One region of the Methylobacterium sp. 88A genome, then DNA from elsewhere that is predicted to be linked to it. Evidence: predicted binding sites of a transcription regulator. Region 1 holds the regulator's gene; each other region holds the start of a gene.
What was found. Region 1 encodes LexA, which represses DNA repair genes until DNA is damaged. Its sites were predicted from a motif close to TGTTCNNNNTGTGTTCNG; they were not measured.
Positions count from the first base shown of each region.

Region 2: a site for LexA is predicted at 5,008-5,025, ahead of A3OM_RS0118235 (2'-5' RNA ligase family protein). Genes of this name have one in related genera too.
Region 3: a site for LexA is predicted at 2,600-2,617, ahead of ssb (single-stranded DNA-binding protein). Genes of this name have one in related genera too.

Region 1 is NZ_AQVT01000001.1:3,318,136-3,327,892, reverse strand. It holds gene A3OM_RS0115950 (ComEC/Rec2 family competence protein) at 1-2,224, shown strand, start outside; gene lexA (transcriptional repressor LexA) at 2,218-2,955, opposite strand; gene A3OM_RS0115940 (GntR family transcriptional regulator) at 3,372-4,064, opposite strand; gene oxc (oxalyl-CoA decarboxylase) at 4,724-6,463, shown strand; gene frc (formyl-CoA transferase) at 6,555-7,829, shown strand; gene A3OM_RS26175 (hypothetical protein) at 7,962-8,123, opposite strand; gene A3OM_RS0115920 (hypothetical protein) at 8,318-9,757, opposite strand, start outside.
Region 2 is NZ_AQVT01000001.1:3,808,618-3,818,374, reverse strand. It holds gene A3OM_RS0118270 (hypothetical protein) at 1-94, opposite strand, end outside; gene A3OM_RS0118265 (asparaginase) at 408-1,397, opposite strand; gene A3OM_RS0118260 (Trm112 family protein) at 1,406-1,612, opposite strand; gene A3OM_RS0118255 (LON peptidase substrate-binding domain-containing protein) at 1,637-2,305, opposite strand; gene A3OM_RS0118250 (co-chaperone YbbN) at 2,334-3,263, opposite strand; gene A3OM_RS0118245 (hypothetical protein) at 3,434-3,910, opposite strand; gene A3OM_RS0118240 (glutathione S-transferase family protein) at 3,970-4,947, opposite strand; gene A3OM_RS0118235 (2'-5' RNA ligase family protein) at 5,053-5,589, shown strand; gene A3OM_RS0118230 (phosphatase PAP2 family protein) at 5,625-6,383, shown strand; gene A3OM_RS0118225 (RNA pyrophosphohydrolase) at 6,504-7,076, shown strand; gene A3OM_RS0118220 (DUF2939 domain-containing protein) at 7,076-7,732, shown strand; gene A3OM_RS0118215 (ROK family protein) at 7,859-8,938, opposite strand; gene A3OM_RS0118210 (hypothetical protein) at 9,091-9,474, opposite strand; gene A3OM_RS0118205 (response regulator) at 9,514-9,757, opposite strand, start outside.
Region 3 is NZ_AQVT01000001.1:1,432,302-1,442,058, forward strand. It holds gene A3OM_RS0106900 (calcium-binding protein) at 1-801, shown strand, start outside; gene A3OM_RS0106905 (DUF4174 domain-containing protein) at 969-1,373, opposite strand; gene A3OM_RS0106910 (NADP-dependent oxidoreductase) at 1,553-2,569, shown strand; gene ssb (single-stranded DNA-binding protein) at 2,751-3,308, shown strand; gene A3OM_RS0106920 (HAD-IA family hydrolase) at 3,560-4,252, opposite strand; gene A3OM_RS0106925 (YciI family protein) at 4,380-4,754, shown strand; gene gyrA (DNA gyrase subunit A) at 5,114-7,870, shown strand; gene coaD (pantetheine-phosphate adenylyltransferase) at 8,317-8,817, shown strand; gene A3OM_RS0106940 (peptidylprolyl isomerase) at 8,862-9,428, shown strand; gene A3OM_RS0106945 (hypothetical protein) at 9,452-9,757, shown strand, end outside.

The DNA of each region.
Region 1 (9,757 bases):
TGCGGGCCTGGCCCGTCCGCGATCCCCGTCGGCTATGGTAGAGGCGGCAAAACGCTGGTTCGCCGGCGGGCTCGCGGAGGAATCCGAACAGCGCCGCCTGTTTCCCTGGCTCGCCGTCGCATTCGGCCTCGGCATTCTCGTCTGTTTCACCGCCACCCACGGCGAGCCATCGCTGGCGGCACCGCTCCTCGTGGCGCTCGCCCTCTCGGCCGCCGTACCGTTCCTCGGTTCAAGGCCCGTCGCCCTCGCTCTGGTTCTCGGACTCGCCGCGTCCTTCCTCGGCTTCTCGGCCGCTGTGTTGCGCCTGCGGATCGTGGCGGCGCCCGTCCTGGCCCGGACGACCATCGCGCCGCTCACCGGCCTTGTGGAAGCCCTCGACGAGCGGGAGGTCGGTGCGCGGCTCATCGTCCTCGTGGAGAGTTTCGGCACCCTGACGCCGGATCGCCGGCCGACGCGGGTTCGCGTGTCCTACAAAAAGGCGCTCACCCTGAAGCCCGGCGATTACATCTCGGCGACGGCGCGGCTCCTGCCCCCGCCCGAGGCGGCCCGGCCCGGCGGATACGATTTCGCGCGCGATGCCTACTTTCGCGGGATCGGCGCCGTTGGCTCCCTCGTGGGCAAGATCGAGGTGAAGCCTCCGCCGAGACCCTTGCCCTGGCAGGTCTCGCTCGCCGCTGCCGTGGACGATGCGCGCAACGCGCTGACCCGCCGGATCACCGATGCCAATGGCGGGCAGGCCGGCGCGGTGGCCGCGGCCCTGGTGACGGGCAAGCGCGGCCTCATCAATGCCGAGACCAACGATGTCCTGCGCGCGGCGGGGATCTACCACGTGGTCTCGATTTCCGGGCTCCACATGGTACTCGCTGCCGGAGTGGTGTTCTGGCTCGTTCGCGCGCTCCTCGCCCTCGTCCCGGGCCTCGCCCTCATCTGGCCGATCAAGAAGATCGCCGCCGGTTTCGCCATGGTCGGCGTCACCGCCTATTGCGTCTTCTCGGGCTGGGACATCGCCGCCGAGCGATCGCTCATCATGACCCTCGTGATGCTGGGCGCGATCCTCGTAGATCGTCCCGCGCTCAGCATGCGCAACCTCGCCCTGGCCGCGCTGATCGCCCTCGCGCGCGAGCCCGACGGGCTACTCGGCCCGAGCTTCCAAATGTCCTTCGGCGCGGTGGCCGGCCTCATCGCCTGCGCGGGCACGCTCAATCGCTGGATGCCGCCACGCGAAGGCGCCAGCCTCTTGGCCCGCGCATGGCGGTTCCTCGCCGTCGCGGTCCTCGGCACCCTGGCGACGACCATGGTCGCCCAGATCGCGACGGCGCCGTTCGCGACCTATCATTTCCAGACCGTCCAGCCGTTCGGCATCGTCGGCAACGCGCTGACCTTGCCCCTCGTATCTCTGGCGGTGATGCCGGCGGCGGTGCTCGGGATCCTCGCCTACCCCTTTGCCCTCGATCAGCCGGTCTGGTGGGCGATGGGGCTCGCGGTACGGGGGATGCTCACGATCTCCGGGTGGATCAGCGGGTTTGGCCACGCCACCCTCGTCGTGCCGGCCTATGGCAGCACGGCCCTCTGCCTGCTGGCCCTCGCCCTGCTCCTGCTGACACTCCCCGTGTCGGGGCTGCGCTGGATCGGACTCGCTCCGGCCGCCCTCGGCATCGCCCTCGCCGCCACGCCACCGCGCTACGACCTCTATATCGACCGGGAGGGTGGGGGCGCGGCCCTGCGCGACCCTGACGGCCGGCTGGCAATCCTCGGAAACCCGCCCGCCTTCGTCCTCGAACAATGGCTCAAGGCGGACGGCGATTCTCGGAAGGCCGGTGCCGTATCCGCCTCCACGAAAGGCCGTTGCGATGCGGTCGGCTGCACCGCAGGGACGGAGACGCGGCGCATCGTGGCGCTTGTCAAGGACAAGCGGGCCTTTGCCGAGGATTGTGAGAGGGCAAGCATCATCATAGCCCGCCGCGACGCTCCCAAAGGATGCCGCGCCGGCCTCATCGTCGATCGGGCGTTCCTGGCGGAGCGAGGGGCGACGGCCGTTCGCTTCGGGCCGGATGGTCCTGTCGCGACATCGGCACGCGCGCCGAACGTCCGGCCTCCGTGGCGGCGGGTCATGGCCGATGCCTCGCCTGTACCCTCGACACCGGCCGAGACCGCGAAACTACAGGATCCCGAGATCGACGAAGGCGACCCATTGCCGGACACGCCCTCGGACCGGCCTCAGTAGCGGCGGACGAGGCTGACCAGGCGACCCTGGATCTGTACGCGGTCGGGACCCAGCACCCTCGTCTCATAGGCGGGGTTGGCGGCCTCCAGGGCGATGGAGGAACCGCGACGACGCAGGCGTTTCAGAGTGGCTTCCTCATCATCGATCAGGGCCACGATGATGTCCCCCGTATTCGCGGTGTCCTGCTTCTTGATCACCACCAGATCGCCGTCGAGAATACCCGCTTCGATCATCGAATCGCCGCGCACCTCGAGGGCATAATGCTCGCCCCCCGACAGGAGGTCGGGAGACAACGTGACCGAGTGACTTTGGTTCTGGATCGCCGAGATCGGTGTACCGGCCGCGATCCGACCCATGACCGGGATGGTGATGGCCCGTCCGCTCTCGTCCTGAGCCTGGGTCGTAGGCGGACGCATAGATGGCGTCGCCTTGGACCGTCCGCCTTCGACGACGCTGGGCGTAAAGCGGCGGACTTCGCCGGCGGGAGCCGGCTTCGGCGCGGGGGCGCCGGTCAGGCTTTCGGGCATCCGGATCACCTCGATCGCCCTGGCCCTATTCGGCAGGCGCCGCAGGAACCCACGCTCTTCGAGGGCCGTGATCAGCCGGTGAATGCCCGATTTCGACTTGAGATCGAGCGCGTCCTTCATCTCGTCGAACGAGGGCGGGACACCACTCTCCTGCATCCGTTGCTGAATGAATTGGAGAAGATCCAGCTGCTTACGCGTCAACATACAGATCACTCTTCCACTGAAGCCAATGGCCGCGACTAACGCCGCTGAAACAAAACACGAACATGGTAGACGTTCTGGAAGTGTTCTGCAAGGGTTCCGTTAACGCGGTGGTAGAGTTTGTTCCTGGGCGGACATTCGCTGGCATCCCGGCGCCGGAGCCCGGCTGGCGGTTCGCGCCTCGCAAGTCGGCTCCATCCCGACGACATCCCACCCCGCGAGCTGATCGCCTCGGCGTGGTCGTTCAATAGCGACGGTGCCACCGGTCGCTGGCTTCGCCGCAGAATCGGGGATTCGTTTCGATCACTGTGACGGATCGGCGAGCCAATACAGGCGCTTCGATCCGACCGAAGCCGGATGTCCCGTCTCGTTCGCCGACATTGGCGGTCGCAGCGACCAGAAACCGGCGACGATGCCGTTCAGTCGAGATAGTCGCCGTACTTCTCGACATGGCTGGCCAGGCCGAGGCCGTGCTCGCGCACCAGGCGTTCGGCAAGTTCCGCGTCGCGCGCCTCCAGCGCCTTGATGATCGCCACGTGTTCCTTGATCGAGTTGGCGGCACGGTCGCCCTGGCGCATGGCCGTGTTGCGGATGCCGCGAACGTGCATGAGCAGATTGCTGGTGATGTCCTTGATGACGTCGCACTGGCCCAGCGAAATGATCTTCTGGTGGAAGCGGATATTGGCTTCCGAATACTCGTCGAGATGATCCGACGGACGACCCTCGTAGAATTCCGGGAAATGCTCGCGCAGGCAGTGCAACTGCTCGTCTGTGGCTCGCTCGCAGGCGAGGCGAGCGGCCATGCTCTCCAGGGCCGACCAGGCCTGGATCATGCTGACGATCTCCTTCTTCGACTTCTTGATCACGAAGACGCCGCGCCGGGCCTCGAACCGTACGAAACCTTCCTGCTCGAGTACCGTCAGCGCTTCGCGCACCGGGGTGCGGCTCACTCCCAGGTTGAGAGACAGCTTCCTCTCGTCGAGCCTCACCTCCTCGCGCTGATTATAGATGTTCATATTCGTGATTGCTTCCTTGAGCGCGTCGTAGGCCAATGCACGCAAGCTCGAAGTCGCAACGATCGGCTTTACTTGAAACGTATCCGTCTTGACCATTTTCGACACCTAGAATGATTTCAACTCGCACACAGGGTCGAGCACACTTGGTGTGAAGCATGCCAAACCCGCGTTCGAAATACAAGGAACGCTTCGGGGCAAAGAAATCCTTCAACACAAGAATAGTGGCATCTCTTGTCCTAGCAATCCGGAGGACATGCATTCGGTCGTTGGAGCCGCGGCGATGCCGCACTCGCCATCGTCTCGTTCGTTTGAGTGCCGCGCAATCGCTGAAGCCCGACCAAACCGGCAAGATCATGCAAAATGGTTTGACAGTTGGTATTTGGTATGCCACCAATTGTCGAGAGATGCGGAGGGTGATCCGACTGTAAGGCGGCCTGAGCGAGGTCGTGATGAGGCTTCGGCGGATTGGCGGTGGCATCCCAGCACGCTGTCGACGTAGGGACACGCATTATAACGCATTACGTTCCTTAGCCCTTCGGTCGGGAGGTTTACGGACGGTCTTCAAGATAAGCATGAGCTTTCTGCTTGAGGAGGTCATAATTTTTTCGGTCTGACTTAAGAAAAATACGGTTTCGCCGAGACGTGCGGCCGTGGACGCCCCCGCCGCCCCACGATGGGGACGTCACCTCATCGGCTCGTCTGCCCAGCGGGTCGCAAATCATAACAAAACAGCAAAGAACCAGGGAGAGAACACGATGTCCGCTTTGGCCCAGAGAATCGCTGTCGACGTTTCGGCGGAGCCTGAGCTCACCGATGGCTTTCATCTCGTCATCGATGCGTTGAAGCTCAACGATATTCATACGATCTACGGTGTTCCCGGTATTCCGATCACCGATCTCGGTCGTCTTGCCCAGGCTGCGGGCATGCGTGTCATCTCCTTCCGCCATGAGCAGCATGCCGGCAATGCGGCCGCCATCGCGGGCTTCCTCACGAAGAAGCCCGGCATCTGCCTCACGGTTTCGGCCCCCGGCTTCCTCAACGGTCTGACGGCGCTCGCCAACGCCACCACCAATTGCTTCCCGATGATCCTCATCTCCGGCTCGTCCGAGCGCGAGATCGTCGACCTGCAGCAGGGCGATTACGAAGAAATGGACCAGCTCGCCATCGCCAAGCCCCTCTGCAAAGCCGCCTTCCGCGTGCTTCATGCCGCCGATATCGGCATCGCCGTCGCCCGTGCCATCCGTGCGGCTGTGTCCGGCCGACCCGGCGGTGTCTATCTCGATCTGCCCGCCAAACTGTTCAGCCAGGTGATGGAGGCCGAGGCCGGCGCCAAATCCCTGGTCAAGGTCATCGATGCGGCCCCGGCCCAGCTGCCGGCCCCCTCGGCGATCAAGCGCGCACTCGATGTCCTGAAGAGCGCCAAACGCCCCCTCATCGTTCTCGGCAAGGGGGCAGCTTATGCGCAGGCCGATGACGAGGTCCGGGCTCTCGTGGAAACCAGTGGCATCCCCTACGTGCCCATGAGCATGGCCAAGGGCCTCCTGCCCGACACCCATCCACAATCGGCGGGTGCCGCCCGTTCGCTCGTCCTCAAGGAGGCCGACGTCGTCCTGCTGGTGGGCGCGCGTCTCAACTGGCTGCTCTCCCACGGCAAGGGCAAGACCTGGGGCGCCCCCGGCTCCAAGAAGTTCATCCAGATCGACATCGAGCCGAAAGAGATGGACTCCAATGTCGAGATCGTGGCCCCCATCGTCGGTGATATCGGCTCCTGCGTCTCAGCGCTCCTCGACGGCATGAAGGGTGACTGGCAGGCCCCGCCGACATCCTGGACCGATGCCATCTCCGCCAAGAAGGAGGAGAACCTCGCCAAGATGGCGTCGAAGCTGCGCAAGAACTCGACGCCGATGGACTTCCACGGCGCGCTCGGCGCACTGAAGACCATCATCGCCGAGCGGCCCGACGCAATCCTCGTCAACGAGGGCGCCAATACCCTCGATCTGGCGCGTGGCATCATCGACATGTACCAGCCGCGCAAGCGTCTCGATGTCGGCACCTGGGGCATCATGGGGATCGGCATGGGCTTCGCCATCGCCGCCGCCGTGGAAACGGGCAAGCCCGTCCTCGCCGTCGAGGGCGACAGCGCCTTCGGCTTCTCCGGCATGGAGGTGGAGACCATCTGCCGTTACAACCTGCCGGTCTGCATCGTCGTGTTCAACAACAACGGCATCTATCGCGGCACCGATACGGACCCGACCGGCCGCGACCCCGGCACGACCGTCTTCGTCCGGGATTCCCGTTACGACAAGATGATGGAAGCCTTCGGCGGCGACGGCGTCAACGCGACCACGCCGGACGAGCTCTCCCAGGCCGTCAACGCCGCGATGGACTCGGGCCGCCCGACCCTCATCAACGCGGTGATCGACCCCGAAGCCGGCACCGAGAGCGGCAATATCGGCAGCCTCAACCCGCAGAGCGCAGTGAAAAAGAAGAAGTAGGCCATCGGTCCATCCGGCCGCTCCCGCGTCAGCGACGCTGGGGCGGTCGGTGCCCATATCCGCCGAACGCCCTTCAACGCGGAAGAGTCCTATGAATGCCCTCGAAGGCGTGAAGATCCTCGACTTCACCCATGTCCAATCCGGCCCGACCTGTACCCAGCTCCTGGCCTGGTTCGGCGCGGACGTGATCAAGGTCGAGCGTCCGGGCGTTGGCGACGCGACACGCCAGCAGCTTCAGGATATTCCCGATGTGGACAGCCTCTATTTCACGATGCTGAACCACAACAAGCGGTCGATCACCCTCGACACCAAGAACCCGAAGGGGATCGAGGTGATGTGGCGTCTGGTGAAGGAGTGCGACGTTCTCGTGGAGAACTTCGCGCCCGGCGCTCTCGCCCGGATGGGCCTGACCTGGGAGGCGATCCACCAAGCCAACCCCCGCATGATCCTCGCCTCGGTCAAGGGGTTCGGACCGGGAGCTTACGAGAATTGCAAGGTCTACGAGAACGTAGCCCAATGCGTGGGAGGTGCCGCCTCCACCACCGGGTTCCGCACCGATATCCCGATGGTATCCGGCGCTCAGATCGGAGATTCCGGCACCGGCCTTCATCTAGCCCTCGGCATCGTCACGGCGCTCTATCAGCGGACCCATTCGGGCCTTGGTCAGAGGGTCGATTGCGCCATGCAGGATGGCGTCCTCAACCTCTGCCGGGTCAAGCTGCGCGACCAGCAGCGACTGGAGCGCGGTCCGCTCGAGGAATACAGCCAGTACGGGGAGGGGATCGGTTTCGGCGATTCCGTGCCGCGCGCGGGCAACGATTCCGGTGGCGGGCAGCCGGGTCGTATCCTGAAGTGCAAGGGATGGGAGACCGATCCCAACGCCTACATCTACTTCATCGCACAAGGCGCGGTCTGGGAGCCGATCTGCGACGTCATCGGCGAGCCGACCTGGAAGACCCATCCCGATTACGCGACGCCGAAAGCGCGCCTGCCGCATCTGAACGAAATCTTCACGCGGGTCGAAGCCTGGACGATGTCGAAGACCAAGTTCGAGGCGATGGAAACGCTTAACGCGCTTCACGTCCCCTGCGGCCCGATCCTTTCGATGAAGGAGATCGCGGAGGACGAGTCGCTGCGAAAATCCGGCACGGTGGTCGAGGTCGACCATCCGGAGCGTGGGAAATACTTGACCGTGGGAAACCCGATCCGACTTTCGGCGAGTCAGGTCGAGGTCAAGCGCTCGCCCCTGCTGGGCGAGCATACCGACGAGATCCTGCGCGACGTCCTCGGCTATTCCGAGAACGACAGGCTCAAGATCTCGGAATCAGGGGCGATCGGCGCAGTCCAGAGGATCGCCGCCGAATGATCTGCTCCTGAACGAAGCGCGAGCCGATTGTCTCAACATCCCGACTCGCGTGCACGACGTGAAACTCCTCCCGACTCAGCGCGGTGTCGGCCTCGGGTCCGATGCCGCGCTCTTTCGTTCAGGGGCAGTCGATCAGGCAATGCCGGTGAAGCGTCCGGCCGAACCGCCCACGTAACCGCGGCTCTCGGAACCGGTCTTGTCGGGGCGCACCGACAGGAGATCGGCGGCTTTCACCACGAGAACGACCTGAAGAGCGATCATGCAGAGAACGGCGGCGAAGATGGTGACGAGCATGGTGGGCTCCCGATGGCGCGTTGCAACATCGTGATGCCATGGTGCGGCGCAAACTGATATATCACATTCCTTCGACCAGGCATGTCCCAGACGCATGCTGAAGTTGGTTGCAGCCGGGAGCCGGCGTCGGGCGCATCCGCGAAAGGCACTTTCTCATGTGATCGCGGGACTGAGAGGCATTCGCCGGCCGACAGTCAGGACCAGGCCGCGTCGCCCCATCGGCCCAGCGTGTGGGTGTCCTCCGGTCGAAGCCATTCTCCTGGTTCCGCGATGGCCGGACACTGGTCCGCTACGCCCATAAGGGCCAAGGCTGCGTGCAGGTCAGGGTCCTCGGCCGCGCGTGAGACGGCGTCCGCGGAGAGATGGGACAGGCGGCTGCTTTCGAGCCGCGCATAGACCCGCCCCGTTCCGTGATCGGCGAATCGGATCGTCGTCATCCGGCGAACGCAATCGCGCAGGAAGCTCATGTTCTGTTGAGCTTCCATCGAGCCGGCGGCGGCATAGACCTCGTCGGCCGACCGCGCGGAGACCTCGATCTTGCGGTATCTATCGATATCGAAAATGAATTTCATGTCGAGAATGGTCATCGCGCCGTTGATGCCGAAGGCAACGGTTCTCGGCCGCTCACCCTCCGGCACGCTGTTGTCGAGGAACTCGAAATGGACCTGCTTGTCCGTTCTCAGCGCCCAGGTGAAAAACAGGCGCGGCATGCCGGTATAGGCTTCGACATTGTGGGCGAGCAGATCCTCCACCGCCTTGTAGCGGCCGAACTGCTCGCCGCGCTTCCAAGCCCGCTCGACCGTCGCCTCCGGCGGCGTGATCATGAACTGCATGTAGACGCTGTGACCGAATCGGGTGAGGAGCTGGCTGCCGCTCTCGGCGCCGGCATCGACGGTGAAGCTGTCGAAACGAAACCGGTCTATGAGGAGATGCGAAATGCGGCCTTCGGCGGCCTTCACCGCCATATGCCGGTCGAGCTTGCGATCGATGATCTCGACCTCTCGCCCTGTCAGGGTCCCGGCATAGCGCCGGGCCGGGCCGAGGCTGTCGTAATCGAGCAGAAACTTGCGCCAGACGTCGGGCGTGATCACCGCGAAATCCGATTCATCGAGCCCGAGCCGCCCGGCAAGCGCCCGCTGATAGGGCCGGATCGTGCTCTTGCCCGATGCCGAGGCACCCTTGACGTTCATGACTACCGGCCGGATCTGGGCCTTCAACACATGGTAGCTTTGGCTGGCGACGACATCGCGAACCCATGGCTCGATCAGCTGTCCGATCCGGGTGCTGCCATGCTGGTTCGAAACGAGCGTGCAGGCGAGACGTGAGAGAAGCGCCTTGTCGCGGATGAGGAAACCGCGCCGGCTGACGATGCTCGTCACCACCTGTCGCAATGCCGCACAGGCCGCCGCTTCGATGGGTTCAGGCGATGCCACGCATCGGGCTTGCCATGCGTCGAGATGCAGGAGTGCAGACTGCTCCGGTGTGAGAGTTTCCTCCCGGCACCATGCGGGTTCGGGCGAGCCGAGGATCGTCTGCCACAAGGATGCCCGTGTCCTGACCCGTTTCTCCGGACCTTTCGACAGGAACATCGCGGAGAGTTCCCGCTCGAGGACCTGCGTCGCATCGCTTCGAAT
Region 2 (9,757 bases), 490 kb from region 1:
CATTGAAATTGCCGCCCTCGCGGCTGACGGCCGGTTGAAGATGAGCGGATGAGAGTCCGGCTCCGAGCGCCAGCACAGCCACGAGTTTCGACATGTTTCCCCCTGAGTTGAGACAATTCGCAGATTCCCATGGGCAGCCTTTCGGCGCTCTTGATAGGAACCATGCGTTTTGTGAGTTGATGGATTGTATAGATCTTTGATGCTCAGGGCAAATTTATGGCATCGGCCAAGGTAAGCTTCGCCGTTATGGTAGGCAGATGGTGGCGAATGCTAAGGCGAAATGGCGAATGGGGGCGTACAAATCAGGCGCGATATGAATTGGCGTGCAAGCTATAGCCGAGCCGGTATCGCTTCGATGTTGGCAATGCTTCGGTGTCGAGCGATGGCACCTCCGATCAACGCTCGTTTTAACGATCGAAATAGGCCTGCAACGCGTCGCGGTCCTGCGTGATCGGCAGCGTGAGGAGGGCCAGCACGCGGGCCTTGTCCGGCGACAGGTCGTCGGCGAAGACGGCGCCCTCCGCCTTCAGGGTGCTCCCGCCGCCAGGGAAGCCGTAGACCGGCAGGGCGCGGCCGTTCTCCAGTTTCGTGGCGATGATGATGACGACACCCTGGGCGATGGCGCACCTGATCGCGGCGAGGAGCGCGGCATTGACGTTGCCCATGCCGAGGGCGGCCACCACGATCCCTTCCGCGCCGCTCTCCACGGCATGGTGGACCTGACTGCCATCGGCACCGGCATACATCGCCACGATGGCGATTCTGGCGAGCCGATCGGGTAGCGGCAGGGTCTGCCGCCGCAAGGGCGCCCGGCGGATCACCACGCGATCCTCGTCGATGGAGCCGAGATAGCCGGTCTCGCCCGAATGGAAGGTCTCCACGTTGTGGGTGTGGGTCTTCCTCACGTCACGCGCCGCATTGATCGCGTGGTTGAGCGTCACCGTCACGCCAAGGGATGCGGTGGCGGGCGTGAGGATCTGGCGTACCGCATTGAGGAGGTTGCGGGCGCCGTCACTGTCGCGGTCGGAGGCGTTGCGCTGCGCGCCGATGACCACGACCGGCTTGTCGCTGCGCAGCGTCAGATCGAGGAAATAGGCGGTGGTGTCGAGGGTGTCGGTCCCATGCAGCACCACGACTCCGGCGATCTCGGGATCGGCGAGCAATCCCTCGACGGTCCGTGTCAGCGAGGGCCACAGGTCCGGGCCCATCTCCGCGCTCGGGATGTTGGAGAACTCCGTCACGGTGATCCGCGCGAGCTTTTCCAGGCCCGGCGCGGCGGCGGCGAGGTCGGCTCCGGACAAAGCCGGCACCGGTGCATGGGTCACCGGGTCGGTCTTCATCGCGATGGTGCCGCCTGTGGCGACGATGGCGACGGTGGGGAGAACGAGGTCCGTCACCGTTCGCCTCAATCGTTCAGGGGCCGCGCCTCTTCGGGCAGCATGATCGGGATACCGTCACGGATCGGGTAAGCGAGCTTGGCCGAACGGCTCACCAGTTCCTGGCGGACGGAATCGTATTCCAGCGTCTGCTTGGTCAGTGGGCAGACCAGGAGTTCGAGGAGCTTGGGGTCGACGCGCGTGGCTTCCACGGCGGTGGGGATTTCGTCGGTCATCGTCATTCTCCTCGGGTCGCGGCTTCACTGCAGGGTCGGCTCGGACCCCGATCCGCGCACCAACTCCATCTCGGTCACCGCAATCAAGACTTCAGCGCGGGTCTTGAGGTCGGCCGCCTCCAGCATCGCCTGTTTTTCGCGCGAGCCGAACGGGCTCATCATGCAGAGCGCGTTGACGAGGGCCTCGTTGGGCGCCTCGTCTATGCCCGCCCAGTCGACCTTGAGGTCGTTCACCTCGACGAAGTCCTTCAGTGCCTTGAGGACGCCTTCGCGGTCTACCGCGTCTTCGCCCGCTCGCGGTTCGAAGTCGCTGAGGAAATCGTCGTAGGAGACCTGGCAGCGACGGTAACGGGTGGTGGTCGCGAGTTCGCCTTCGACGCGGAACCGTGCAATGCCAGTAAGCGAGATGAGGTAGCGCCCGTCGCCGGTCTCGGCGAATTGGGTGATCCGGCCGAGGCAACCGACGCGAAAGAGCTTGGGCGTCATTGGCGACGATCCGCTTTCCACGTCGGGCTGGATCATGCCGATGACGCGATCGGTCCTCAGGGCATCGTCCACCATGGCGAGGTAGCGCGGCTCGAAGATGTTCAGCGGCATCTGTCCACGGGGCAGGAGCAGCGCGCCGGGCAGGGGGAAGACCGGGATGACGCCGGGGCAGTCGCCCGGTCCCTTGTAGCCCGCATGGGTGCTCATCGCGTCTCTCCGCCCCGGCGTTGATGCGTCATGCGAAGACCAGCGTCGACAGTCGCCGCCGGCCCCGGATCGAAGCCTTGTCCATGAGGCCCCAGGCCTCGAAGAACGTCAGGAGCTGCTTGCGGGCCGCCCCGTCGTTCCAGGTCTTGTCCTGCCGCTCGATCTCGATCAGCTCGTCCACCGCCTCGTCGCGCTTGCCTAGACCGTTGAGGCCGAGGGCGAAATCGAACCGGGCCTGGAAATCGGCGGGATCGGCGGCGATGCGCTGCTGGAACACGCCGAGATCACCGAGGGAGGCCGCCTGTTCGGCGAGCTCCACCGCTGCGCGGATGCTCGCCAGAGCCGGGTCACCGGCCTTCGCTGGCGGCGCCATGTCGAGAATCTGGCGCGCGTTTGCGACCTCGCCGGAATCGAGTTGGATCTTCGCGAGGGCAGCCAGGGCCACGAGGTTCTCCGGCTCCTGCCCGAGGACGGCGGCATAGAGTTCGGACGCCCCTGCCATGTCGCCTTCGCCGAGGGCCGCTTCGGCTTCGGCCATCATCGCCTCCACCGGCGTCGGGCCGGCGGGACCGGCGAGCCTGGCGATGAATTCCTTGATCTCGCTTTCCGGCAGCGCCCCGACGAACCCGTCCACGGGACGTCCCTTGTCGATGGCGATGACGGCCGGGATCGATTGCAGCCCGAGCTGCTGGCTGATCTGCGACCAGATCGCCGGATTCTCGTCGATATTCACTTTGGCGAGGATGACGGCGCCCTTGGCGGCGGTCACGGCCTTCTCCAGCAAAGGAGTCAGCTGCTTGCAGGGGCCGCACCATGTTGCCCAGAAATCCACCAGAATTGGCTGCTGCAGGGAGGCAGTGATGACCTCGTCGCGAAACGTCGCGGTGGTGACGTCCTTGATGAGGTTTGCGGGACCGCCGGCGGGGCTCGCCCCGGCGGTGGAAACGTCGTTCAGCATGCCATCCTCAACTCTCGCACTCGGATCGACGGAACGGATGCCGCCGGTGGCCGATCAGATTCGTCCAAGCCCTAGATGGGCGCCCCGGATCAACTGGACCAGAGCGGTACTCGGGCTATTCACACCATCCCGGCCTCTAAGCGCTTCGGCCGTCTCGCAGCACCACCGCCTCAGGGTTTCGGCGCGCCGGGGGGCGTTTTCGCGTCCGTGACGAAACGGGCCTCGTAGCGTCCCTTGGCCGAGGTCGCCTCGCAGGTGATCGCGGTCTTGCCTTCCTGCGGGTTGCTGAAGCTGCACGACCCGACAGCCGCTAGCGGTCCGCGAACCACGCCCTCGTCGGTCTTCTCGCCGGGAACGACGAGATTGATCGGCTGCAGAGCGTCGGTTTCCTCCGTCCGCTCCTGCTGTGCCCCACTGCCGCTGAAGCTCAGGGAGCGGCCGTCCCAGGCGGAGAAGTCGAAACTCGTCCGGTTGCGGGACACGGTGTTCATCATCGTGTCCTTGCAGTTCTGGGTCACGTCCAATCCCGCCACGATCAGCTTCTCGCATGTGCCCTCGAGCTTGATCGCAGTCTGGGCGCCCGCAGGACTTGCCAAGGCGACAAGGACGGCGAGGGCGGGCAGGATGAGGGCGGATGGTGTCTTCATGGCGCTGATGTATGTCCGTGGTCGGATCTGTCGAGGGCAATGTCGCGAAGGTCGCGGCCTCATGTTCCGAAGCGTAACGCCCTGTCGTTGGGAGCGTCGAGATCGAGCTCTGGACCTTTCGGCACGATCCCCGTCGGATTCAGGCTCGGATGACTCCCGTAATAGTGCTGCTTGATGTGGATGACATTCACCGTGCCGGCGATGCCGGGCAGGGTGTAGAGGTCGCGCAGGTAGTGCGAGAGGTTCGGATAGTCAGCGATCCGGCGCAGGTTGCACTTGAAGTGCCCGACATAGACCGGATCGAACCGCACCAGAGTGGTGAACAGGCGGATGTCGGCCTCGGTCAGCGTCGCGCCGCACAGGTATCGGGCCTTGCCCAGCCGCTCGTCGAGGGAATCGAGTTCGGCGAACAGGGCGTCGAAGGCGTCTTCGTAGGCGTCCTGCGTCGTCGCGAAGCCGGCCTTGTAGACCCCGTTGTTGACGGCATCGTAGACGCGGGCGTTCACCGCATCGATCTCGCCGCGCAGGGCTTCCGGATAGAGGTCGGGTCCGGTGCCGCCGAACGCGTCGTTCAACATGCGGATGATCTCGGACGATTCGTTCGAGACGATAGTGCGGCGCTGCTTGTCCCAGAGGACGGGGACGGTGACGCGACCGGTGAAGTCCGGCACTGCCTTCAGATAGACCTCGTAGAGTCGGTTCGCGCCGTTCACCGTGTCGGGTGTGGCGCCCGGTGAATCGCTAAAGACCCAGCCTTCCGATCCCATATGCGGATCGACCACCGAGACCGTGATCGCCTCCTCCAGCCCCTTCAGCGCGCGCACGATGAGGGCACGGTGCGCCCAGGGGCAGGAAAGCGAGACGTAGAGGTGATAGCGGCCGGCCTCCCAGCGAAATCCGCCCTCGCCGGACGGGCCGGGCTCGCCGTCGGCGGTGACCCAGTTGCGGAACTTGGCATCCGTTCGCTTGAACCGGCCGCCGGTGTCCTTCGTGTCGTACCAGGTATCCTGCCAGGTGCCGTCGACCAGCAATCCCATCCGTCGTCTCCCACCAGACCCGCCGATAGCGAGATGAGCCATGTGCGGCTTGTCGGAAAGAGCAAAATAGCGGGAACAGGTCTGCATCCGCACGGTTTGCCGGCGATGAGTACCTTGCCCGACGCGCCCACCGCCGATCCGCTGATCCTTACCCTGGAGATGGACCCGGAGACTTTCTTGCATTTCGACGGGTTGAGACGGCGGCATTTCCCGAAGAAGCTCAACGTCATCCCGGCCCATGCCACACTGTTCCACCACCTGCCGGGCCTGGATGAGGAGGGGATCGCCGCGACCCTTTCCGAACTCACGGCGGAGCGCGAACCGGCGGAGGTCGCCGTCACCGAACTTCACTTCATGGGCCGCGGCGTCGCCTTCGCCCTCGCCTCCGACGCCCTGTCCCGGCTTCGAGACGAGATCGCCCGGCGTTACGCGGATGTTCTGACCGCACAGGACCGGCAGGGATGGCGGCCCCACGTCACCGTCCAGAACAAGGTCGCGCCGGACGTCGCCCGCACCCTGCATCATACGCTGGAGCGTGATTTCGAACCGTTCAGCTTCACCTCGCCGGGGCTGATCCTCTGGCGCTACCTTGGCGGGCCGTGGCAACAGCGGGGACGCTTCGCCTTCGGGCGGCATCGATGATCGAGGGACGACGAACCGATGACGAAGACAGCAGCATGAAGGCGCCGCTCCCGACCTATCTCCAGCATCCGCTGTTCAGCCACGCCACGGCCCTGTGGCTCCGCCTGCGCCTCAACGAGGTCGGCCCCCTCGTGGCGCTGCTGGGCGTGAGCTTCCTCGGCTACGCCTTCTTCTTCCTCGCCGACGAGGTCGGGGAGGGCTCCACCGAAGCGCTCGACCGCAAGATCCTGCTTGCCCTGCGCAACCCCGCCGACCTGTCGGACCCGATCGGGCCCCGCTGGCTCGAGGAGACGATGCGCGACATCACGGGACTCGGCAGCGTCTTCACCATCACCTTCGTGACCCTGAGCGCGGTCGCCTATCTGGCGCTCACCCGGCGGCACCGCATCGCCGCCTTCGTGCTGGGCGCCATCGGCGGGGGATTGCTCGTCTCGACGGTGCTGAAGATGTTCTACCATCGGCCGCGGCCGGATCTCGTCCCCCACGGCATGGACGTGTTCACCGCGAGCTTCCCCAGCGGCCACGCGATGATGTCGGCCATCGCCTACCTCACCCTGGCGACATTGCTGGCCCGTGTGGACCAGAACCGTGCGGTGAAGGTCCTGATCCTCCTTCTCGGTGTCGGGATGACGCTCATCGTTGGGGTGAGCCGGATCTATCTCGGTGTGCACTGGCCGAGCGACGTGCTCGCCGGCTGGTGTATCGGCGCGGCCTGGGCCTCCCTGTGCTGGTTCATGGCGCTGATCCTTCAGCGAAGAGGCGAAGTCGAGTCCCCCGATCCTCCGCCGGGCTGACCTTGCCCAAAGGTTTTGTTGGCAGAGTGAGTCCGGCGGGCGGCGCGAGGGGAACGCTCTTCACGCGATCCCATCGTGAACCGCCCCTTGCCGCATTGCGGCCCATCGCTGCCCTGACCTATGGTCCCGCCGATGAAGCTCACCGTGCCCGAACCCGACCTGCCGTATCGGCCCTGCGTCGGCATCATGCTGATCGCTCCCCGGGGGAGCGTCTTCATCGGCCGTCGCCGTCAGGAGGCGGGGCCGGAGCATGTCCAAGGAGACCGCGCCTGGCAGATGCCGCAGGGTGGGATCGATGAGGGCGAAGATCCTCTCGCGGCGGCCCTGCGGGAACTGCACGAGGAAACCAACGTCTCGGCCGGTTCGGTCGTACTCCTCGGGGAGACACCCGGCTGGCTCGCCTACGATCTGCCGCCCGCCGTACTGAAACAGACCTGGAAGGGCCGGTATCGCGGACAGACGCAGAAGTGGTTCGCTTTCGGTCTCGTCGGGGACGAGACTGAGATCGACGTGCTTTCGCCCGGCGGCGGCTTGCACAAATCCGAGTTCGATGCCTGGCGTTGGGAAGAGATGGACGGGTTGGCCGACCTCATCGTGCCGTTCAAGCGGCCCGTCTACGAGGCCGTGATCGCCCAGTTCGCAGTCCTTGCCGGGTGGAGCGAGCAGGCGCAGAGGGCTGCCCCATCGCGATGATGCGATTGTGGTGGATCCCCATTTCCCTGATTCTGTCGTGGTTCGTCTACACGCTGACGCCGCTCTGGATGCTCTATGATCTGGCCTCGGCGGTGCAGGCACGGGACGTCGGGTATGTCGAACGGCACGTCAACTTCCGCATCCTGCGCCAATCCATGATCCGTCAGATCTCGGCCGCCGCCTCTCAGCCGAGGGGCGAGGCCGGTGCCGAGGTCGAGCTCTCGCGGGATCGACAGAGGCTGATCGAAGCCGCGGCGGCCCTGGCCGAACCTCTGACCGAATCCCTTGTGACGGCACAGTCGGTCATCGATCTCCTCGATGACGGTATTCCGCAATCCCTCGATATCGGCCTCCGCGGCGGCGATGCCGAGCATAGGAGCGACGTTCCCGCCGGATTGAGGATCGACACGATTTCTCGGCTGATCCCGTACTACCTCTCCTCGGAGATGCGGGGATTCCGCACCCTCGTCATCGCCGTGCCTCCCGAAGCGTCGCGGTCGCAGCGGTTCCGCCTGCGCCTGCGCCTGCGGGGGTGGTCTTGGCGGCTGGTTGAGATCGAACTACCGAGCGACCTGCGTAACCGCATCGCCAGCAAGGTGGCCCGCGTCCGCAATCATCCGGACCAGGATGCCGTACCGCCGCCCACCCCGCCCTGAGCAGCTTTACACCCGACGACCTGCGACACTCCGAAGATTTGAGTGGGGGATGACATCGGGCTCGCGATGCGCGGGAGCCCCTCCAAACCGTGGGGACCGCGCGCCAAAGGTTGCGCGGCCCGCCTCTCAATGCACCGTGTCGGGGAGCCGCCGGTTGGTGAAGCGGGCATTGCCGAGGCCGGTGCCGATGGTGAGGACACCCCATCGCGCGACGCCCGTCATGTCCGACATGGCCGAGAGGCCCTGCACCACGGCATCGTTGTGCATCAGCACCATGGTGTCGTGATCCCCGATGGTGGGAATGGCTTCCACCAGTCGTTCGGCAAGGTTGAAACGACTGCTCTCCCAATCGCCGGGCAGGTTCTGGCCACCGCGTTCGATGGTCCCGTCGGAGGCGATGACGCCGGGGCACCCGACCCCAATGAAGGGCGCGAGTTTCAGGCGCGAGCGCTCCGCCCGCGAGATCAGGTCGTTCAGCATCGCGATCAGGCGGTCGACCGCCTCGTCGCGGCTCGGGGCCGGATCCTCGTCGCGGTGGCGCCAGAGCTCCGAACGCCAGATCTCTGCGCGCGACAGGTCGGCGGCTTTCTTCAGGTTGGTCGTAACGACTCCCGCCCGGATGTTGCTGCCCCCGATATCGACGGCAAGCAGACTGTCGTACCCGGAAAAGATCCAGGACGGCGCCAAGTGGACGGCCCCGATCAGCCCTGCCTCGTCCGGGTGGTGACGGATTGGTTCGAGGTTCAGGTTGAGACCGCCGGCACGGAGGATCACGCTGGCGCGGTCGATGGCGAGCCGTCCGGCAAGGCTGTCGCTGAAACCGCCCCCGACGACGATGCTCTGGGTATCGCGCCACCCTTTCTGGCGCAGGAAGCGCCGTACGACGGTGGCGAGCTCCTGCGCGAATTCCTCGATCGCGCCGAAGACCACGCCGGCCGCGAGCGGGGCACCGTCGATCAACAGGTCGTCGAGGCGCCGCTTGCTGAAATCGTGGCTCGGCTTCGTGCCGAGCGGGTCGGGACCGAGCTTGCGCAGCTTTTCGCGCCAATCCTCCACGAGATCGCGGAAGGCCTTCTTCGATACGCGATCACCGATGAAGCCCTCGCCGTTCTTCAACTCGATGTTGTAATCGTCGAGGGTGACCGAGGGCAGGTCGTTCGACGCGTGGGAGAGGCTCGATCCGCGCGTTGCCGTATCCGTGCCCATGCTCGATCAATCCTTTCAGAGTGAGGGAAATGCCGACCGTCGAGATCCGGCCGCACTGGCCCGCCGCGTGGAGTTCGGCATGGCCAGCGATGCAAGCGTTCTCGCCCCGCGAGTGTTCCGTCCGAGACGCGTTCCAGCTTTTGCGAGCGTGGTCACTTCGCCTTGGCGGGGGCGGCCTCGGCGGGGGGAGCCTTCGGCTGGCGGGCTTCCATGAGATCCTCCGCCTTCTCTTCGTCGGTATCGCCGCTCTGCTCGATCGCCTTCTCGGGGTTGGTGGCCAGCGCCTTGATGATCGCGACGAGGCGATCGCATTCGCCCTCATACTTGTACGTTTCCAGGATGATCGCCGCGTCACGCAGGGTGCGCAGGTCGCGCACCGCCTGCTTGTTGGCGGTTTCGCGAAGCTCGGATTTGCCGGCGATGGCTTCCTCGAGCTTCGCCCCCTTCACGTCGCACGCGGCCTTGGCGTTTCCTGTCGTGTAGGCGCTGAGCGTCGTGGCGCAGAGGACGAGAGCGGTGGCGAGCAGGGTGCGCATGGGGAATGGGGCTCCAGGAGGAATGGGGCGCGGTTGCGCTCAGGCGTAGTGGGGGAAGCGGCGCAGGAGGCCGTTGGCGAGGGCGATGAGCTGGCTCGGGCGATAGGGCTTCGGCACGAAGATTGATTCCGCCACCGCATCCGCCTGCGAGAGGCTTCCGCGTCCTCCCGACGTGTAGATGACCGGGAGGTTCGGACGCAGGCGCCGCGCCCGGCGGGCAAGGGAGAGGCCATTGGTGTTGCGGGCCAAATCGATATCGGTGAAGAGCAGGTCGACGCGCTCC
Region 3 (9,757 bases), 1.9 Mb from region 1:
GTCGAGGGCAGGAACGGCGGCATTGATACGATCCGGTCGAACATGAATGGCGATCTGGGCACGTTCGACAACATCGAGAACTTCGTCCTTACGGTGATCGCAAGAGGCGTGAGCTCGAGTATCGCCGGCAATGCACTGGCGAACAGCCTGACCGGCAACGACGATGCCAATGTAATCGATGGCCGCGCGGGCGCCGACGTGATGATCGGCCTCGGGGGCAACGATTCCTACACGGTCGATTCGACCGGCGACAAAGTCGTGGAGGCGACCAACGGCGGGACAGATTTGGTGACGTCGGCGGTAACCTTCTCCCTCGCCGGTCTGCAGATCGAGAAACTGACATTGGCCGGCATCGACAACATCAACGCGACCGGAAACTCGTTGGACAACTACATCGTGGGGAACGCCGGCAACAACATCATCAATGGGGGGGCGGGCTCCGATACGATCATTCTTTCAGGATCGGTGACGGATTCCGATACGATCGTGTTCAGCACCCTGCCGACGGCAACCAACATCGACTCAATCCTAGGCTTTCAAAGTCTTGCAGGAGCAGCGGGTGACGTCATTCACTTGGACGGCGACGTGTTCAATACCCTTCCAAAGGGGCAAGTTTCCGCCAGTACGTTTCAGATCGGGTCGAGCACGACAGCCGCCACCGCTGACATACGGCTGATCTACTCCACCAGCACGCGAACCTTGTACTACGACAAGGATGGGAGCGGCGCCGAGTCGGCAGTTGTGATCTCAAGCTTCAGCGGGGCCAGCCCCCTCCTGACGGACGATGTCTTCGTCATCTGACCTGAGTTGAACGACGGCCGGGGGCTGCAATCATCCGCAGACCGGATCGGGACACCATGCCGTCCCGATCCGCTTTCGCCGTGTCGATGCATCGACGAACAGACGTCTTCGCGCGAGTGAAGCAACCACGTCGCCCGTCCTGTCCTGAGCGTTTCATTGATCGGCCCTCACCGCCGGCCCTTCTCATCCCTCCGCATTGGCATGGCATCGATCATCGAGAACAGGCGGGTCGAAGGGATCGGTGCGGCCTCGGTGAGCTTCGCCTCGCCGTCCTTGCCCACCAGAACGACGCGGAAATCCCCCGCGCCGATTCCGAACCGATGACGGATGCGGTCCGCCTCGGCACCGGTCCCGATCGCTTCCACCAGAACGAGGTCGCGCTCGGCGTAATCCGCGCGTCTCACCCGCGCCTCGCGCCTCTGCGCCTCGACGCGCGGATCTCCGCCTTCCGGGGCCACGATGACGAGCACCCGCGACTTCCAGCGATGGGCGGCGAGGGGGTCGTCGGCCGAAGCCGGCGCTGCGAAGCCGGACATCGCGGCGATGGCGGCGAGGGGGAGCATGCGGGTCATCGAGACGGTCCTATCGGGACGGAGCGGGGGAGAAATCCTTGCGCGTCAACGCCGCTCGGCGCAGGCGGTGCCTCGGCCTCGTTGCTGGAACACCGGCGCCCGATCGGCCTTGTCGAGATGTCCCCTGAGACTGGAACGCCCGTCCAGAAGATCCTTCAACCCAACCGGAGCGTCAGATCATGGTCGCTATGAACCGCAGCATCGTCCTCGCCTCCCGCCCGCACGGAGAGCCGACGGCCGCGCATTTCCGGCTCGAGGAGAACCGCACCCCGACGCCGGGGGAGGGCGAAGTGCTGCTCCGCAACCGTCTCCTCTCCCTCGATCCCTACATGCGCGGACGGATGAGCGCGGCGAAATCCTATGCCGAACCCGTCGCCATCGGCGCGCCCATGGTCGGGGCCACCGTGTCGGAGGTCGCAGCCTCGCGGCATCCGGATTTCCATGAGGGCGACGTGGTCACCGGCTTCGGGGGCTGGCAGGACTTTGCCGTCTCCGATGGCCGTGGCCTGCGCAAGCTCGATCCCGAGGCGGCGCCGGTCAGCACGGCGCTCGGCGTCCTCGGAATGCCGGGCATGACCGCCTATACCGGCCTCCTCACCATCGGCCAGCCGAAGGCGGGGGAGACCGTGGTGGTCGCCGCCGCCGCCGGGCCGGTGGGCTCCCTCGTCGGCCAGATCGCGAAGCTGAAGGGCGCGCGCGCCGTCGGCATCGCGGGCGGCCCGGAGAAATGCGCCTACCTCACCGACGTGCTCGGTTTCGACGCGGCCGTCGACCATCGCACCGACGACCTGCCCGGCGCGCTCGCCGCCGCCTGTCCCGGCGGGATCGACGTGTATTTCGAGAATGTCGGCGGCCCTGTCTTCGACGCCGTGCTGCCCCTCCTCAACGACTTCGCCCGCATCCCCGTCTGCGGCCTCGTCTCGGGCTACAATCTCACCGAATTGCCGCCGGGACCGGACCGCAGCCCCGTCGTCATGCGCGCCATCCTGACCAAGCGCCTGACCCTGCGCGGTTTCATCGTGTGGGATTTCGCGGACCAGGAGGAGGAGTTCCTGAGCGAGGTCGGAACCTGGCTGCGGGATGGACGCATCCAGCACCGGGAAGACATCGTCGACGGACTGGAGGCGGCGCCGGAGGCCTTCATCGGGCTGCTGAAGGGCCGGAATTTCGGCAAGATGCTTGTGCGGATCGCGTGACGGCCAGGCGCGGGATCCTTGCGCGTCAAAACGAACAAAGATAGAACATGGGCCTGTGATCGGTGGGGACAAATTCGCCCTCCCGATTGCGGGCCGCCTGTCCGAAGTTCATGAAGGGCGAGCGGGACGGAGGGCGTGTGAGGCCCTTTCCGTCAGTGAGATCGATCGAGAGGAGAGCGGCATGGCCGGCAGCGTCAACAAGGTGATTTTGGTGGGCAATCTCGGGCGCGATCCCGAGACCCGGCGCCTCGCCTCCGGCGATCCCGTGGTCAACCTGCGCATCGCCACGTCCGAATCCTGGAAGGACAAGGCCTCGGGCGAGCGCAAGGAGAAGACCGAGTGGCACTCGGTGGTGATCTATAACGAGAACCTCGCCCGCGTGGCCGAGCAGTATCTGCGCAAGGGCTCGAAGGTCTATATCGAGGGCCAGCTCCAGACCCGGAAATGGGCGGACCAGTCCGGCGTCGAGAAATACACCACCGAGGTGGTGCTCCAGCGTTTCCGCGGTGAACTCACGCTCCTCGACGGTCGCAGCGGCGGCGGCGGAGAGATGGGCGCCGACGACGAGGGCGGCGGCCAGATCAGCCGCGGCGGCGATTACGGCGGCGGCCGTGGCGGGGACCGGGGTGGCGATCGCGGCGGGGAATACGGCGGCGGCCGTTCCTCGGGCGGCGAGCGTCGGCCGGCGGCGGCTTCGTCGAAGCCCAATTACGACCTCGACGACGATATCCCGTTCTAGGGATCTGCCGCTCCCGTCATCGGCATCCGACAGACGGGAAGCATTGTGTATCGGCCTCCACCAAGTCCGCTCACGGCTACGATAGTCACATATCTCGCGGACAGCGCGGGTCCCCTCTCCTGGAAGGAGAGGGCGTGCCGTTGCGCCTCATATCGCCCCCTCGTGAACCGAGGAACAGACGTCGAGCAGATGGGTGACTCCAGCAGCCGCTCATGGAGAGGACGGACGGGCTCCCTAATAGAGAACAGGCATCAGGCGTCGGGTTGCGACGGCGCGAGCCGCGCCATCGCCGATGCGACCTCCAGCAGGGTCTCCCCGGTCAGGTCCGGCGGCTCAAGTGCAGGGGAATACGGCACACCCCGAGCGACGTAGCCTGTCTTGAGGCCGGCGATCCTGGCGCCGTGGAGGTCCCAGGGGTGGGTTGCGATCATCGCCATGTCACCCGGAGAGAGGGCGGCGGCCCGCGTGGCGTGGCAATAGACCTCGGCGCGCGGCTTCGACAGCTTCACCTCCTCCACGGACAGAACCCGCTCCACGAGACCTTCCATGCCTGCCGCGCGGAGCAGTCCCGTCGTGGTGGCGGCCGCGCCGTTGCTCAGGGCGAAGACCCGGATGCCGGAATCGGCCAGAACCTCGAATGCCGCCTTGGCGTCCTCGTGCGGCGGAAGAGCCTTCATCATGCCGAGTACCGCATTCCTGTCCTCCGGCGAGGCGGAGAGGCCGTGCATGGCGAGCACCTCGTCCAGGCACCCCGACAGGACGGACTGGAACGGCGCGAAGGTGCCGGTGGCCGCCAGGGCGAACATGTCCCGCAGGCCGGCGGTGTAGAGGAAGTCCAGGGCGAGGGGCGGCAGGCCCATCGCCACCAGGGCGGGCCGCATCGGCTCCATGCTGAACACCGTACCGATGATGTCGAAAGCGACGGCTTTCGGGCGATTGAGCATGACGGTGCCCCTGTGGATCGATGCGGCGGGATCGATGATCTCGGGTAACCGGCCCAGCGGTCGGTGAGTTCACACGAACCACGTCTTCGTGCTTCCCTGGGCGCGATCGAGCAGGGGAGGCGAATCGATGCGCGTCATGGTTCTGGTCAAGGCGACCGCGGACAGCGAGGCGGGGATCATGCCCTCCCTCGACCTGCTCACCGCCATGGGCGAGTTCAACATGGAACTCGCCAAGGCGGGCATCCTCCTCGCCGGCGAGGGCCTGCACCCCTCCGCCAAGGGCAAGCAGGTTGCCTTAGACGGCGCCTCCCGCACCGTCAGCGACGGCCCCTTCGCCGAGACCGGGGAACTCGTCGCCGGCTTCTGGCTCTGGCAGGTGAAGGACATGGCGGAAGCGCTGGACTGGGTGAAGCGCTGTCCCAACCCGATGCCCGGCCCGAGCGAGATCGAGATCCGGCCGCTCTACGAGATGTCCGATTTTGCGGGCGCCGCGGCGGGGTGAGGGGCACGAGGCTCCGACCCCACCATTCTGGGCCACCTCGCGACACGCCGACAGCCCCCCGGATCGGGTTCCGCCGAGCCTCCACCCATCCGGGGAAGAGGCCTGGAAACGACGAGCGCTCATCCGCTGAAATCGGCATCGCAAGCGCTTGCGACGCATGGGCTTTGTCGATGTGGTCGCGACATGTCCGGCGGTGGCGTAGCGACACCGGATGGCGTATGACGGACGTCCGAGCCAGGACGTGACGCGGCCGGCCTTTTCGAGGTCACGCGGAACGTCCCGCCCCCCACTTTCCGTAGCGCCCGTCGCTCCACGCGGACCCGGCCCGCCGGGACCGTCACAGGCAGAGATCGAAGACCTTGGCAGAGAAAGACGATACCGGCGCCGGCGCGACGCCGCCCGCCTCGGACATCAAGCCCGTTTCCATCACCGACGAGATGCGCCGCTCCTATCTCGATTACGCCATGAGCGTGATCGTGAGCCGGGCTTTGCCCGACGCGCGGGACGGCCTGAAGCCGGTGCACCGGCGCATCCTCTACTCGGCCTATGAGAGCGGGCACCTGCCCGAGCGGAAATACGTCAAGTCGGCCCGCATCGTCGGTGACGTGATCGGTCTCTACCATCCGCATGGCGACCAATCGATCTACGACGCCTTGGTCCGCATGGCCCAGGACTTCTCGATGCGGCTCATGCTCATCGACGGGCAGGGCAATTTCGGCTCCGTGGACGGCGATCCGCCGGCGGCCATGCGCTACACCGAGTCGCGTCTGGCCAAGCCCGCCAACGCGCTGCTCGCCGACATCGACAAGAACACCGTCGACTTCCAGCCGAACTACGACGAGTCGCGCGAGGAGCCGAAGGTTCTGCCGGCGCGCTTCCCGAACCTCCTCGTCAACGGAGCGGGCGGCATCGCGGTGGGCATGGCCACCAACATCCCGCCGCACAATCTCGGCGAACTCATCGACGCCTGCATCGCCCTCATCGACGATCCGGGCCTTACCATCGAGCAGCTGACCGAATACGTCCCCGGCCCCGACTTCCCCACCGGCGGCTCGATCCTCGGCCGCGCCGGCGTGCGGCAGGCCTACGCCACGGGCCGCGGCTCGGTCATCATGCGGGCGAAGTCCCATGTGGAGGAGCTGCGCAAGGAGCGCGAGGCGCTGATCTTCACCGAGATCCCGTATCAGGTGAACAAGGCGACGCTCATGGAGAAGATCGCCGAGCTGGTGAAGGAGAAGCGCGTCGAGGGCATCTCCGACCTGCGCGACGAATCCGACCGCGACGGCATGCGCATCGTCATCGAGATCAAGCGCGATTCGATGGCCGACGTGGTGCTGAACCAGCTCTACCGCTTCACGCCGCTGCAATCCTCGTTCGGCTGCAACATGGTGGCGCTGAACGGCGGCCGCCCCGAATTGATGAACCTGAAGGACCTGCTCACGGCCTTCGTGGATTTTCGCGAGGAAGTCGTCTCGCGGCGGACCAAGTTCCTCCTCGGCAAGGCCCGCGAGCGCGCCCACGTGTTGTGCGGTCTCGCCATCGCGGTGGCCAATATCGACGAGGTCATCCGCCTCATCCGCACCTCGCCCGATCCGAACACCGCCCGCGAGGCGCTGATGGGCCGCCTCTGGCCGGCCCTCGACATCGCGCCGCTCATCGCCCTGGTGGACGATCCGCGCCACCGCGTGGACGAGAACGGCAATTACCGTCTCTCGGAAATCCAGGCCCGCGCCATCCTCGACCTGCGCCTGCAGCGACTCACGGCTCTGGGACGAGACGAGATCGGCGACGAGCTCCAGAAGCTCGCCGACGAGATCGCCGACTACCTCGACATCCTGCGCTCGCGCCTGCGCATCATGACCATCGTCAAGGACGAGCTGCGCGAAGTCCGCGAGGCCTACGCGACGCCGCGCAAGACCATGATCCTCGACTGGGATTCCAACGTCGAGGACGAGGACCTGATCCAGCGCGAGGACATGGTCGTCACCGTGTCCCATGCCGGCTACGTCAAGCGCGTGCCGCTCTCGACCTATCGGGCCCAGCGCAGGGGCGGCAAGGGCCGCTCCGGCATGTCCACCCGCGACGAGGATTTCGTCACCCGCCTGTTCGTGGCCAGCACCCACACGCCGGTCCTGTTCTTCTCGAACCAAGGGCAGGTCTACAAGGAGAAGGTCTGGCGCCTGCCGATGGCCGCGCCCAACGCGCGCGGCAAGGCGCTCGTCAACATCCTCGCCATGGATGCGGGCACGGAGCGCATCACCACGATCATGCCGCTGCCCGAGGACGAAGCGTCCTGGGAGACGCTCGACGTCATGTTCGCCACCGCCAGCGGCGGCGTGAGGCGCAACAAGCTCTCGGACTTCGTGCAGGTGAACCGCGCCGGCAAGATCGCCATGAAGCTCGATGAAGGCGACCACATCGTCCACGTGGAGATCTGCCGCGCGGATCAGAACGTCCTGCTCACCACACAGGCCGGCCAGTGCATCCGCTTCCCGGTGGAAGATGTCCGCGTCTTCAAGGGCCGCGATTCCACCGGCGTGCGCGGCATCAGCCTGGCGCAGGACGACCGCGTCATCTCGATGACGATCCTCAACAGCTTCGATGCGACGCCCGAGGAGCGGGGCGCCTTCCTGAAGATGCAGCGGGCCGTGATCGGCGACACCGAGGGCGGCGATGCCGATTCCGAGGACATCGCCACCGATGCGCCGCTTCTCTCCCAGGAGCGCTACGCCGAAATGGGCGCGGCCCAGCAATTCGTGCTCACCCTCTCCGAGCGCGGCTTCGGTAAGCGCAGCTCGTCCTTCGAGTATCGGATCTCGGGTCGCGGCGGCAAAGGCATCACCGCCATGCGGGTCAACCCGCGCAACGGCAACCTCGTCGCGTCTTTCCCGGTCCAGCCCTCCGACCAGATCATGCTGGTGACCAATGCCGGACAACTCATCCGTGTGCCGGTGGACGATATCCGCATCGTCGGCCGCGCCTCGCAGGGTGTCACGGTGTTCAACACCGAGAAAACCGAGCGCGTGGTCTCGGTCGAGCATATCGAGGGTGAAGGCGAAGGTGAGGACGATGCCGGAGAGGTGACGGCAATCGATCCCACGGGAGACGCCCCCTGAAAGAGGCCTTATTCCAACTGATCTGGAATCATTCGGAATCAGCCTGAAAACTTTCGACCCGAATGCCGGTCATGTCGCAAGACTTGGCCGGCATTCTCGTTTCGGTCACTGATCTTCGGTGTTGCAGCCAAGTCATATCCGGCGCCGCGGTGCACGGATAAGTTCGGCCCCAGAGAGATATCGCTCCATCGTCCGCGCCGGACCGAACGAGACGTTCGGCGCAGCGTGGAGTTGCGAAAAGGCTCTGCCGTTCCGGCAACTCGCTTGGCGAATCCATAAGCCGGACGTCGTCGACCAGACTTCGAAGACCGAAACTTCGGGCGGGCGCTCCATCGGGGCATCCGCCCTTTTTCGTGCGCCGGTCCATTGCCGGGAGGATTCGCCATCGGGCCGGGATGGTCGCGGGCGGTTCCGTTTCGGGGCGAAATGCTCTACGCCCACCGGTGATGATCCGCACCGCGCTCTACGCTGGCTCTTTCGATCCGGTCACGAACGGACACCTCGACGTCATCCGTCAGGCATGCCGGCTCGTGCAGCACCTGGTGATCGCCATCGGCGTGCATCCGGGCAAGGCCCCCATGTTCTCGCCCGAGGAACGGGCGGATCTGCTGCAAGTGACCTGCGCGCCCCTGGCGGAGGCCGAAGGCGCCAGCCTCGACATCGTCACCTTCGACGATCTGGCGGTGTCGGCCGCGCGGCGCTCGGGCGCCAGCATCTTCATCCGCGGCCTGCGCGACGGCACGGATCTCGACTACGAGATGCAGCTCGCCGGCATGAACGGCGCCATGGCGCCGGAGGTGCAGACCGTGTTCCTGCCCGCCTCCACCGGCGTCCGGCCGATCACCGCCACCCTGGTGCGCCAGATCGCGGCCATGGGCGGCGATGTCTCGCCCTTCGTTCCTCCCCTCGTGGCGGAACGGCTCGCCGCGCGCTTCGCGCAAGCCTGATCCCTTCCATCCACCTCCTTCAACGGACCGGAGACCGCCCCCTCATGACTCATCGGACCCTCCATCGGCGGACCGCCTTCCTGTCCCTGGCGCTTGCCGCCATGATCGGGTTCGCGCCCGTGGCACGGGCGGCGGACGACAACACGGTCTATCTCGACACCAAGGACGGCCGTGTCACCATCGAGCTGCGCCCCGATCTCGCGCCGCAGCACGTGGCCCAGCTGAAGACCCTCATCAAGAAGGGCTTCTATGACGGGCTGAAGTTCCATCGCGTCATGGACGGGTTCATGGCCCAGACCGGCGACCCGAAGGGCAACGGCACCGGCGGTTCCTCCCTGCCGAACATCCCGGCCGAATTCTCCCAATCGCCGTTCCGGCGCGGCACGCTCGGCATGGCCCGCTCGTCGGATCCGAACTCGGCGAACTCGCAGTTCTTCATCTGCCTCGGCGATGCGCCGTTCCTGAACGGCCAGTATACCGTGATCGGACTGGTCTCCTCTGGGATGGAGGTCGTCGACAAGATCAAGAAGGCGGCGGCGGGCGCTCCGGGTGGCGCGGTCCAGAACCCCGACAAGATCGTGAAGATGCAGATGGCCCAAGGCGCCAAGTGAGCAGAAGCGCGACAGTGAGGCGTATGACGCGCCTCGCGGTCGCTGGGTCGGCGGTCGCCATCCCGCTCGCGGCGGCTTTTGCATCGGCTGCCCTGGCGGGAGCCGGACTGCCGCTGACGCCGCCCGCGTCCCTGCGCTCCACGGTGCAGGCCCCGGAGGGCGGCATCGCCGCGAGTCCGGCCGACACGCTCCAGGAGCTCTACCCCCGACTCGCCGCCTGCTGGGAGGTGCCGCAAGGCCTCGCCGGCTTCCCGCGCACCGAGATCACCGCCCGTTTCGCGCTCCGCCGCGACGGGTCCGTCATCGGCGAGCCTCGCATCACCTTCTCG